DNA from 2 places in the Cryobacterium sp. Sr3 genome. Region 2 is predicted to be linked to the other one. Evidence: predicted binding sites of a transcription regulator. Region 2 holds the regulator's gene; the other holds the start of a gene.
What was found. The regulator LexA, encoded in region 2, represses DNA repair genes until DNA is damaged. The targets are predictions, from matches to a motif close to TCGAACANNTGTTCGA.

Region 1: the regulator LexA is predicted to act here: its motif matches at 2,023-2,038, upstream of E3N94_RS16135 (DUF222 domain-containing protein).

The regions. Positions count from the first base shown of each region.
Region 1 is NZ_SOFA01000049.1:87,192-91,613, reverse strand. It holds gene E3N94_RS16140 (glycosyltransferase family 2 protein) at 1-148, opposite strand, end outside; gene E3N94_RS16135 (DUF222 domain-containing protein) at 457-1,959, opposite strand; gene E3N94_RS16700 (hypothetical protein) at 2,319-3,017, shown strand; gene E3N94_RS16125 (ATPase, T2SS/T4P/T4SS family) at 2,993-4,422, shown strand, end outside.
Region 2 is NZ_SOFA01000032.1:30,770-35,191, forward strand. It holds gene E3N94_RS08820 (histidinol-phosphate transaminase) at 1-968, opposite strand, end outside; gene E3N94_RS08825 (LysM peptidoglycan-binding domain-containing protein) at 1,018-1,374, opposite strand; gene lexA (transcriptional repressor LexA) at 1,658-2,362, shown strand; gene metE (5-methyltetrahydropteroyltriglutamate--homocysteine S-methyltransferase) at 2,556-4,422, opposite strand, start outside.

The DNA.
Region 1 (4,422 bases), on a different contig from region 2:
TGAGGTAGATGATTCGCACGACAATGGTGATCACGATGGCAGTCTTGTGCCCGAAGCCGGGGCGCCGGCGTGAACCGATCCAAAGCGTTTCCATCACGACCAGTATCAAGGCCGGATAGACAAGCATCCAGTACCAATTTTCAATCATCTTGCAGCCCCCTGGTCGTTCCTAGGGAAAACCTAGCAGTGCTGGTTCAGATTCGGTGAGCATCAGAATTTTCGGTTTCCCGGGGGTTTTGGTGATTGCAGGAGGGCGTTCTTGCCGGGCAGGGCCGCCGGCGTCCGCGAGCCATTGGTCGAGGTGGTGGGCTTCGGTCCGGGCGGGCGGGCGTTCGTAGCCGGGCCAGCGGCATCCGACGTAGCGGGCCACGATTCCCGCGCGTTGCTTCTCGGTGAATGAGGTGCTCCGCGAGGCCGATGTTGACGCATTGTCCGTCGTCGAGAAGTGTGACTGGACTACAGCCCCGACCTCTTACTCGGCAACGCCACCAGCGTCTGCTCTGGATCGACCTCGACCGGTGGCCTCAGCCAGCGCTGCGTTCCGGTGCGAATGATCGTCCAGTGCTGGTTGTGCAGTAGCAAATGGTGCGGATGGCACAGCAGCACTCCGTCGGCCAAATCGGTGTACCCGTTTTCCTTCAACCATTCGTTGACGTGATGGGCCTCAGTCCACGCCGGTGGCCTGTCACAGTCGATCCAGAGGCATCCGCCGTCGCGTACTGCCATTGCGGCGCGCTGGTGCTCGGTGAAGAGTCGTTCGTCGCGGCCGACGTTGATGATTTGGCCGTCCGCGTCGAATTTGATGCCGCGGGTTCCGGTGTCGCAGAGGAGTCGGTCGATGGTCTCCTGCGAGATGGGGACCGGGTTGCCCTCGATCTGCCCATGAGCGGCCCCTTCGGCGGGTTCGACGGGCCCAGATTCGCCCGTTTCAGTCTGGACGGTCGTCGGCGCCGGCCCGGTCTGGCCCTGCTGCCCGGCCGGGCCACCTTTCAGCGCCTTCTCGGTCACGATCACGCGCACCGAGGGGCGGCGTCCGCCGAAGACCCGGCCCGGGTCGACCTCGCCGGCGATCTTCAGCAGCTGCACGAGGGAGTCCGCGGCGATCTGCTCGGTGCTGCGCGGGCTCTGTTGCATCTTCTTTGCCCAGGCTGCCCGCTCTGCGTCCACGAATCGAACCCCGCCGCGGCGGGGGCCCGTGATCGAGTCGAAGGTGGAGAGCACAAACTCACCGTCTTCGGGGGCAAACAGCCCGTTCAGGCGCACGGTGCCGTTGCCCAGCCGGTAGACCCGCAGGTAGCGGTCGTCGTAGGCCTGCTTCTCGCGGGCGGCAATGCCGGCCTCGTCAAGCCGGTCGCGCATCCGTCTCGCCTGCTTGAACACCTGATCGGCATTCAGTGACGACGCCTCGGTGAGGAGCGCCGCCAGGGCCACCCCGAGCTTCTCCGCGGTAACTGCCGCGTCGATCTGGCCGAGCCCGGCCCGGATCGCCTCGGCCGCGTCAACCGAGAGCGTGCCGGCGGTGACGGCCCGGGCGATCGGCGCCTGCCACGGCACCTTCGCCTCGAACTCGGCGACCTCGGCGGCATCCCTGTCGGGCGAGAACAGCGCCGCCTCGACCAGCCTGTCGGCCGCCTCGGCATCGGCCATCATCGTGCCGACCGCGACCAGCTTGTAGGCGTCGCCCTTGGACGAGCCGGTCGAGTTCTGAATCAGGGCCTCCGGCGAGAGATACCCCTGCTGCGCCGCCAAACCCGAGTGCCCGAGCTCCGGTCGGGAACGCTCGGCGATGGTCGCCGCCATCCAGGCGGCATAGGTATCGACGAGACGGCGGATCGAAGCGATTCGCTTCTGACCGGCCAACACCTCGGCATCAGGAAGGGCCGAGAAGTCAGCGCATGACGAGCCCAGCAGGGCCACGGCATCGGCCGCCTGCCTGAGGTCTTCCGCGAGGTTGGTCATGTTACGAGAATACCTCAACTCGCACCCAGTGTCGAGAGTTACTCACATAATTTGAGAGAATAATCGAATTTATCTCTGAGCAACTCCGGCCGCTCCGAAGCCGTCCAAGACCGCCGGTTGCCTCAATGGAGACCCCGGGGCGGTGAAGGTTTCCCGGGCGCAGGCGAGACCACCGGAACCGCCACCGTGACGCCCGCCCCGACCAACGCACCCACCGCTACAGATTCTCCGACCACCACCACGCCCCCGGCAACCCTCAAGCCGACGCAATCCGCAAGCCGACGCAACCTGCACCCGGGCAGACCGCGGCGCCGGGCGTCCCACGTCCAACCGCGTGCACGCAGCTCTACAGCCCGGCCATGGTCGAGGCGCTCGGCGACCTGACCCTGAACCCCGTCTGGAGCCAGGACCCGGATGCCGACGTGTCCCACGGCACCGACGATGCCGAGCTGCGCGTCCAGATCGACGCTCTCGACCACCTGACCTGCGTCTGGGCGAGCCCATATGGGGGATCCGACACCGGGATTATCACCACCGTGGTCTGGGTGACCCCGGAACAGAGCGCCGCGGTGGAGGCCCGGCTCGTCGCAAACGGACTGGAGTGCTTCACCCAGTCGGAGGGCCGCCGCTGCGTCATCCAGACGAACACGGCAGACGGCGCTTTCGGTGAGTCCCACTTTCTGAGGGGCGGCATCCGGCTCACCACGAAGTACACGAATGCCGGCCCGCTGGGCTACACACAGAACATCATCGAAAACCTTTGGTGGGTGTCTAGACCGTTTCGAGCAGGCCGAGACCGGCCCGGGCATCGCCCAGCAGCGGCCGCATTCCGCCTGCCGCCCCGCGGGCCGCAACCGGGTCGAAGCCGGGTCGATGCCGTGTCTATGTCGGGTCGAAGCCCCGCCCCGTTAGGATCACTGAACAGAGGCATTTTTTCGAACCGTGTCCCCCTCATTGTGGGTCTGGCCGGATTCCCTGCCCCCGAGATAGCGTTGTCCGTTACTTACTTACCGAGCCTGTTCGAGAGGATCGCGTGGCCAGCCTCACCGAAATCTTGATCCTGCACGGTCTGCTGCCGATCGAGGAGCTCGACCACCTCATGGCCGGCGACCCCGCCGATGAGAGCGCCGTCCGCGCCCTCGTCGCCAAGGGCGTCATCACCGAGGTTCAATTCGCCAAGGCTCGGGCCCAGCAGGCCAACCTGCCCTTCGTCGAGCTAATCGACTACCCGGTCGATCGCCTCGCCGTGGCTCTCGTTCCGGTGGCCGTCTGCAAACGCCACGAAGTGCTCCCGATCGCCGTCGACAACGGCCGCCTCATCCTCGCCATGGTCGACCCTGGCAACGTCTTCGCCGTCGACGACGTGCGCGAAGCATCACGGATGCGCGTCACCCAGGTTGTCGCCGAGCGCAGCGATCTACTCGCCGCCATCACCCGCTACCACCGCGCCGACGACGAGCTCAGCGACCTCACCTCCACACTCGAGGAAGAGAACGCCGCCACCGAGAGCTCCTCTTTCGGAGTCTCGGACTCCATCGACGACGATGCCCCGATCGTACGGTTCGTGAACCTGTTGGTCAGCCAGGCCATCCAGGACCTGGCCTCGGACATCCATATCGAGCCCGGCGAGCACAGCCTGCGGGTGCGCTACCGCATCGACGGCGTGCTGCACGAGATGCAGACCGCACCCAAGAGCATCCAGAACGGTGTTATCTCCAGGCTCAAAATCATGAGCGATATCGACATCGCCGAGCGGCGCAAACCGCAGGACGGCCGCATGACCGTGCGCCATGCCGGCCGTCAGATCGACCTGCGCGTTGCGACTCTTCCCACCGTGTGGGGCGAGAAGGTCGTCATGCGAATTCTCGACAACTCGAACACGACTCTCGACGTGCGCGCGCTGGCCCTGCTCGAGCACAACTTCGAGGCTTACAAGACCTCCTACTCCAAGCCTTACGGCATGATCCTCATCACCGGTCCGACCGGCTCGGGCAAGTCCACCACGCTCTACACGACCCTGGGTGCGGTCGCTCGCCCCGAGATCAACGTGATCACGGTCGAAGACCCGGTCGAATACCGCATGGCCGGCATCAACCAGGTGCAGGTGAACCCGAAGGCAGGTCTCACCTTCGCGAGTGCGCTGCGTTCCATCCTGCGAAGCGACCCGGATGTCGTTCTGCTGGGTGAGATCCGCGACCACGAGACCGCACAGATCGCCATCGAGGCCTCGCTGACCGGCCACCTCGTGCTGTCCACCCTGCACACCAACGACGCGCCGAGCGCCATCACCCGGCTGACGGAAATGGGTATCGAGCCCTTCCTGGTGGGTTCCGCCCTGGACTGCGTGGTCGCCCAACGCCTGGCGCGGCGCCTCTGCGACAAGTGCAAGACGCCATCCGTGCTGACCGTCGACTACCTGACGCGCCTCCGCTTCGCGTTCGACCCGGAGCGCCCGCTGCCCAC
Region 2 (4,422 bases):
TCCGCCAGCAGCGCCTCGAAGGTGGCCCGAGGGTCCTCAACGCCGCCGAACAGCACGAAGTTACTCGCACTGCGCAGCGGAGTGTAGCCAAGCCGGGCCAGTTCGCTCACGATGCGGTCCCGCTGCCCGCGGATGTCGTCGACCATGGCAAGCATCGCGGGCGTGTGGACGAGCGCGGCGACCGCGGCAGCCTGGGTGAGCGCGGACAGGTGGTAGGGCAGACGAACCAGGCGGAGGGCATCCGTCACGGCGGGATCGGCGGCCAGATAGCCGACGCGCACACCGGCGAAGGCGAACGCCTTGCTCATGGTGCGGGACACCAGCAGGCGCTCCCGGCCGGGAAGCAGGCTCAGGGCGGTTGGCGCGTCATCCGTCCCGAACTCGGCGTACGCCTCGTCGACGACAACGATGCCGTCGCTCGCATCGTAGACGGCCGCGATCGTTTCCAGGGACAGGGGCGTGCCGGTGGGGTTGTTCGGCGAGCAGAGGAAGACGAGGTCAGGGGCAACCCGGTCGACCCACTCGAGCGCCGTGGCCGGGGAGAGTTCGAACTTTGCGTCACGACCGCCCGCGATCCAGCGGGTGCCGGTGCCGGAGGCCAGCAGAGGGTACATGGAGTAGGTCGGCGCGAAGCCGAGCACGGACCGACCCGGGCCGCCGAAGGCCTGCAGCACCTGCTGAAGAACCTCGTTGGAACCGTTGGCGGCCCAGATGTTCTTTCGGGTGAGGCCGTGACCGAGATAACGGGCGAGGGAATCCCGCAGCTCGGTGAACTCCCGATCGGGGTATCGGTTCACGGTCGTGACCGCCACGGCCAACGCCGCCACGATGTCCTGCGCCACCTCAGCCGGGATGCCGTGGGTGTTCTCGTTCACGTTGAGAGCCACCGGCACGTGCAACTGCGGCGCCCCATAGGGAGTGAGTCCGCGCAGATTATCGCGAAGGGGCAGATCGTTGAGACTGGTCACTCCCCCAATATTACCGGGGTGAGACCGGCGGGGGCTCGCCGCGGGTAGTTCACAGGTCGTTCGGAAGCGCCAGCCGCTGACCGGGCTGCACGCTGTCGGACGGCAGCTGATTGAGGCTCACAATCTCGGCGATCACCTCGCGCGGATCGGACGTGGGCGCGATTGTCTCGGCAAGTTGCCAGAGCGACTGCCCCGACTTGATGGTGACGTAGTCGAAGGCCGAGGCCACGTGAGCGACGGTCGAGTTCTCGGCGGCGGCGATGCCTCCGTTGAGGGCGACGGCCAGGGCCACGGCCACGAGCGGAAAGGCAGCCAGGGACGTGAAAACGATGCGACCGCGCCGGGTGAGTCGGAGCCGGGTGCGTCCGGTCGCGATGGGGGCGCCTCGTTCAAGTGCAGTGCTCATGTGATACCTCCTGTGAGAAGACGCATCCGACTCTCGGCCGGGAGAGCCGGATGCGAACTTATGTTCCGAATGTATATTCGATTATTCGAACAATCAAGCTTTATTCGGTAGTTTCTGCAATATTTATTCCGACCCACTCGAATACATGTTTGTTTAATGAGCTCAACGCGGATACAGTTTCGATTGTTGATTGACACTCAATCAGGCACCCCCGACATTCGCGTGAATCGGCGGCATTCGCTGCTTGCTGCCAGCGCATCAATCAAAACGAGGAGCGACGAACGTGGCACAGAACACCAGCGGTCCCCGCGACAAGGGCGGCACCAGACGGCGCAAGAGCCTCAGCGAGAAGCAGCTCGCCATCCTCGACGTCATCCAGCGCTCGGTCAGCCAACGCGGCTATCCGCCGAGCATGCGCGAGATCGGCGACGCCGTCGGCCTGTCGTCACTGTCGAGCGTCACCCACCAGCTCAACCAGCTGGAACTGAGCGGTTACCTCCGCCGAGACCCGAACCGTCCCCGAGCACTGGAGGTGCTCATCGAGATTCCGCAGTCGCCCGAAGACACGACGGCCGGAGCCTCGGAAAGTTTCCACACCGGAGTGCAGGTCGGCGACGCCGCCATGGTTCCGCTCGTCGGTCGCATCGCCGCCGGCATCCCGATCACCGCCGAACAGCAGATCGACGAGATTTTCCCGCTACCCCGCCAGCTGGTGGGCAAGGGCGATCTGTTCATGCTCAAGGTGTCGGGCGAATCGATGATCGACGCCGCCATAATGGACGGCGACTGGGTCGTCGTGCGGCAGCAGAAGACCGCCGAAAACGGTGAAATCGTTGCAGCCATGCTCGACAACGAGGCAACCGTCAAGGTCTTCCGCCAGCGCGACGGGCACACCTGGCTACTGCCCCGCAACACCAACTTCGAACCCATCGTCGGCGATCACGCCGAGATTCTGGGGAAGGTTGTGGCAGTGCTGCGGTCGGTTTAGGGCATCAGCACTCAAGCACATCAGCATTTCAGGCCGACTCTTGGTCTCGACGGTTTCGACCAGCGTCGTGGAGACGCGCGCGTGTTGAGTCACCATGGTTATTTCGGTCGGGTCTTGTGAGCCGGGTCTTGTGGGCCGGGCACGAACACTGTTCTTGGTGTCGTGCCCGGCTTTTGTGTGGGTGGAGGCGGGGTCAGGCGGAGACGGAGGAGGTCAGGCGGGCGCGGAGGATGCGGGTGGCGGCGAGCATGTTGTGCAGGGACTGGACGGTTTCGGTGTAGCCGCGGGTTTTGAGGCCGCAGTCGGGGTTCACCCAGAGCCGGGTGGCCGGGATGGCCGCCGCGGCGCGCTCGAGCAGGTCGGTGAGTTCGGACACGCTCGGCACACGCGGCGAGTGGATGTCCCACACTCCCGGGCCGATACCGTGGTCGAAGCCCTGGGACCGGATATCGCCCACCACCTCCATGCGAGAGCGTGCCGCCTCGATGCTGGTCACATCGGCGTCCAGGTTGCGGATCGCGTCGATGACCACCCCGAACTCCGAGTAGCAGAGGTGGGTGTGGATCTGGGTGGCCGCGGCCGCACCGGCCGTCGCCAGGCGGAAGGACCCCACCGACCAGTCGAGGTATTCCGCCTGGTCCTTCTGCTTCAACGGCAGCAGCTCCCGCAGCGCGGGCTCGTCGACCTGGACGATCTGAATGCCGGCCGACTCCAGGTCGGCGATCTCGTCCCGGAGGGCCAGGGCCACCTGCCTGGCCGTCTCGCCCAGCGGCTGGTCGTCGCGCACGAACGACCACGCGAGGATCGTGACCGGACCGGTGAGCATCCCCTTGACGGGCTTGGGCGTCAGCCCCTGCGTGAACGCCGACCACTCGACCGTGATGGGCCGCGGCCGGGACACGTCACCCCAGAGGATCGACGGGCGCACACACCGGCTGCCATAGGACTGCACCCAGCCGTTCTCGGTGACCGCGAAGCCGTCCAGGTTCTCGGCGAAGTACTGCACCATGTCGTTGCGTTCCGGCTCCCCGTGCACGATCACGTCGAGGCCGATGTCTTCCTGCAGCGAGACGACCCGACGGATTTCGGCGCGCATCAGGTCCCGGTAGTCCGCGGTGCTCAGCACCCCCCGTACCAGCTGCGCCCTGGCCCGACGGATGTCCCCGGTCTGCGGGAAGGATCCGATCGTGGTCGTCGGCAGGAACGGCAGCCCGAGGGCCATCTCCTGGGCTGCCACTCGGGCTGCGTAGGCGCCCCGGGTGAAGTCGCCCGGAGCGAGCGCGTCGGCGCGCACCCGAACGGCGCCATCGTGGACTCCGGGAGCCACCCCCCGCGCGTCGAGGGCCGCGGAGGCCGCAGAGAGGTCGATCTCGATGGCACGGCGACCCAGACTGAGGCCGCGGGCGAGTGTGGCAACCTGCGCGACCTTCTGATCCGCAAAGGCCAGCCAGGTCTTCAGGTCGTCGTCCAGCGCCGATTCGTCGTCGACGTCGTGGGGAACGTGCAGCAGCGAGGTAGAGGTGGAAACCGAGATCCGCGGCGAGAGGCGGACCAGGCCGGCCGCCGTGTCGAAGGCGGCGGCCAGGTCGCCGCGCCAGATATTGTGGCCGTCAATGACGCCAGCCACGAGAGTGGTCGTGTCGAGTCCGGGGGTCTCCGCCGGCACGCTTCCCCGCACGAGGTCAAGCCCGATGGCTTCCACCGGGGTGATGGCAAGAACGGGTAGGGCGTCGTCGAGGCTGCCGTACGGCGCGGCGACAAACAGGGCCGGACGCTCGGCGACGGCGCCGAGGGTGTTGTAGGCGAAGCGGAGGCCGGCGAGGGCATCCGTTCTCGGGATGTCGATGCTCTCGCTGACCAGGGCAGGCTCGTCGAGCTGCACCCATTCGGCTCCAGCGGCGCGCAGCCGCTGCAGGAGGGCGGCGTAGACCGGCACAAGGTCGTCGAGGCGGTCAAGCGGACTGAATCCGGCCGGGGCCTCGTCGCTGGGCTTGCTCAGCAGCAGGAAGGTGACCGGGCCGACGATGACGGGCCGGGTCAGGAATCCGGCCGCCTTCGCC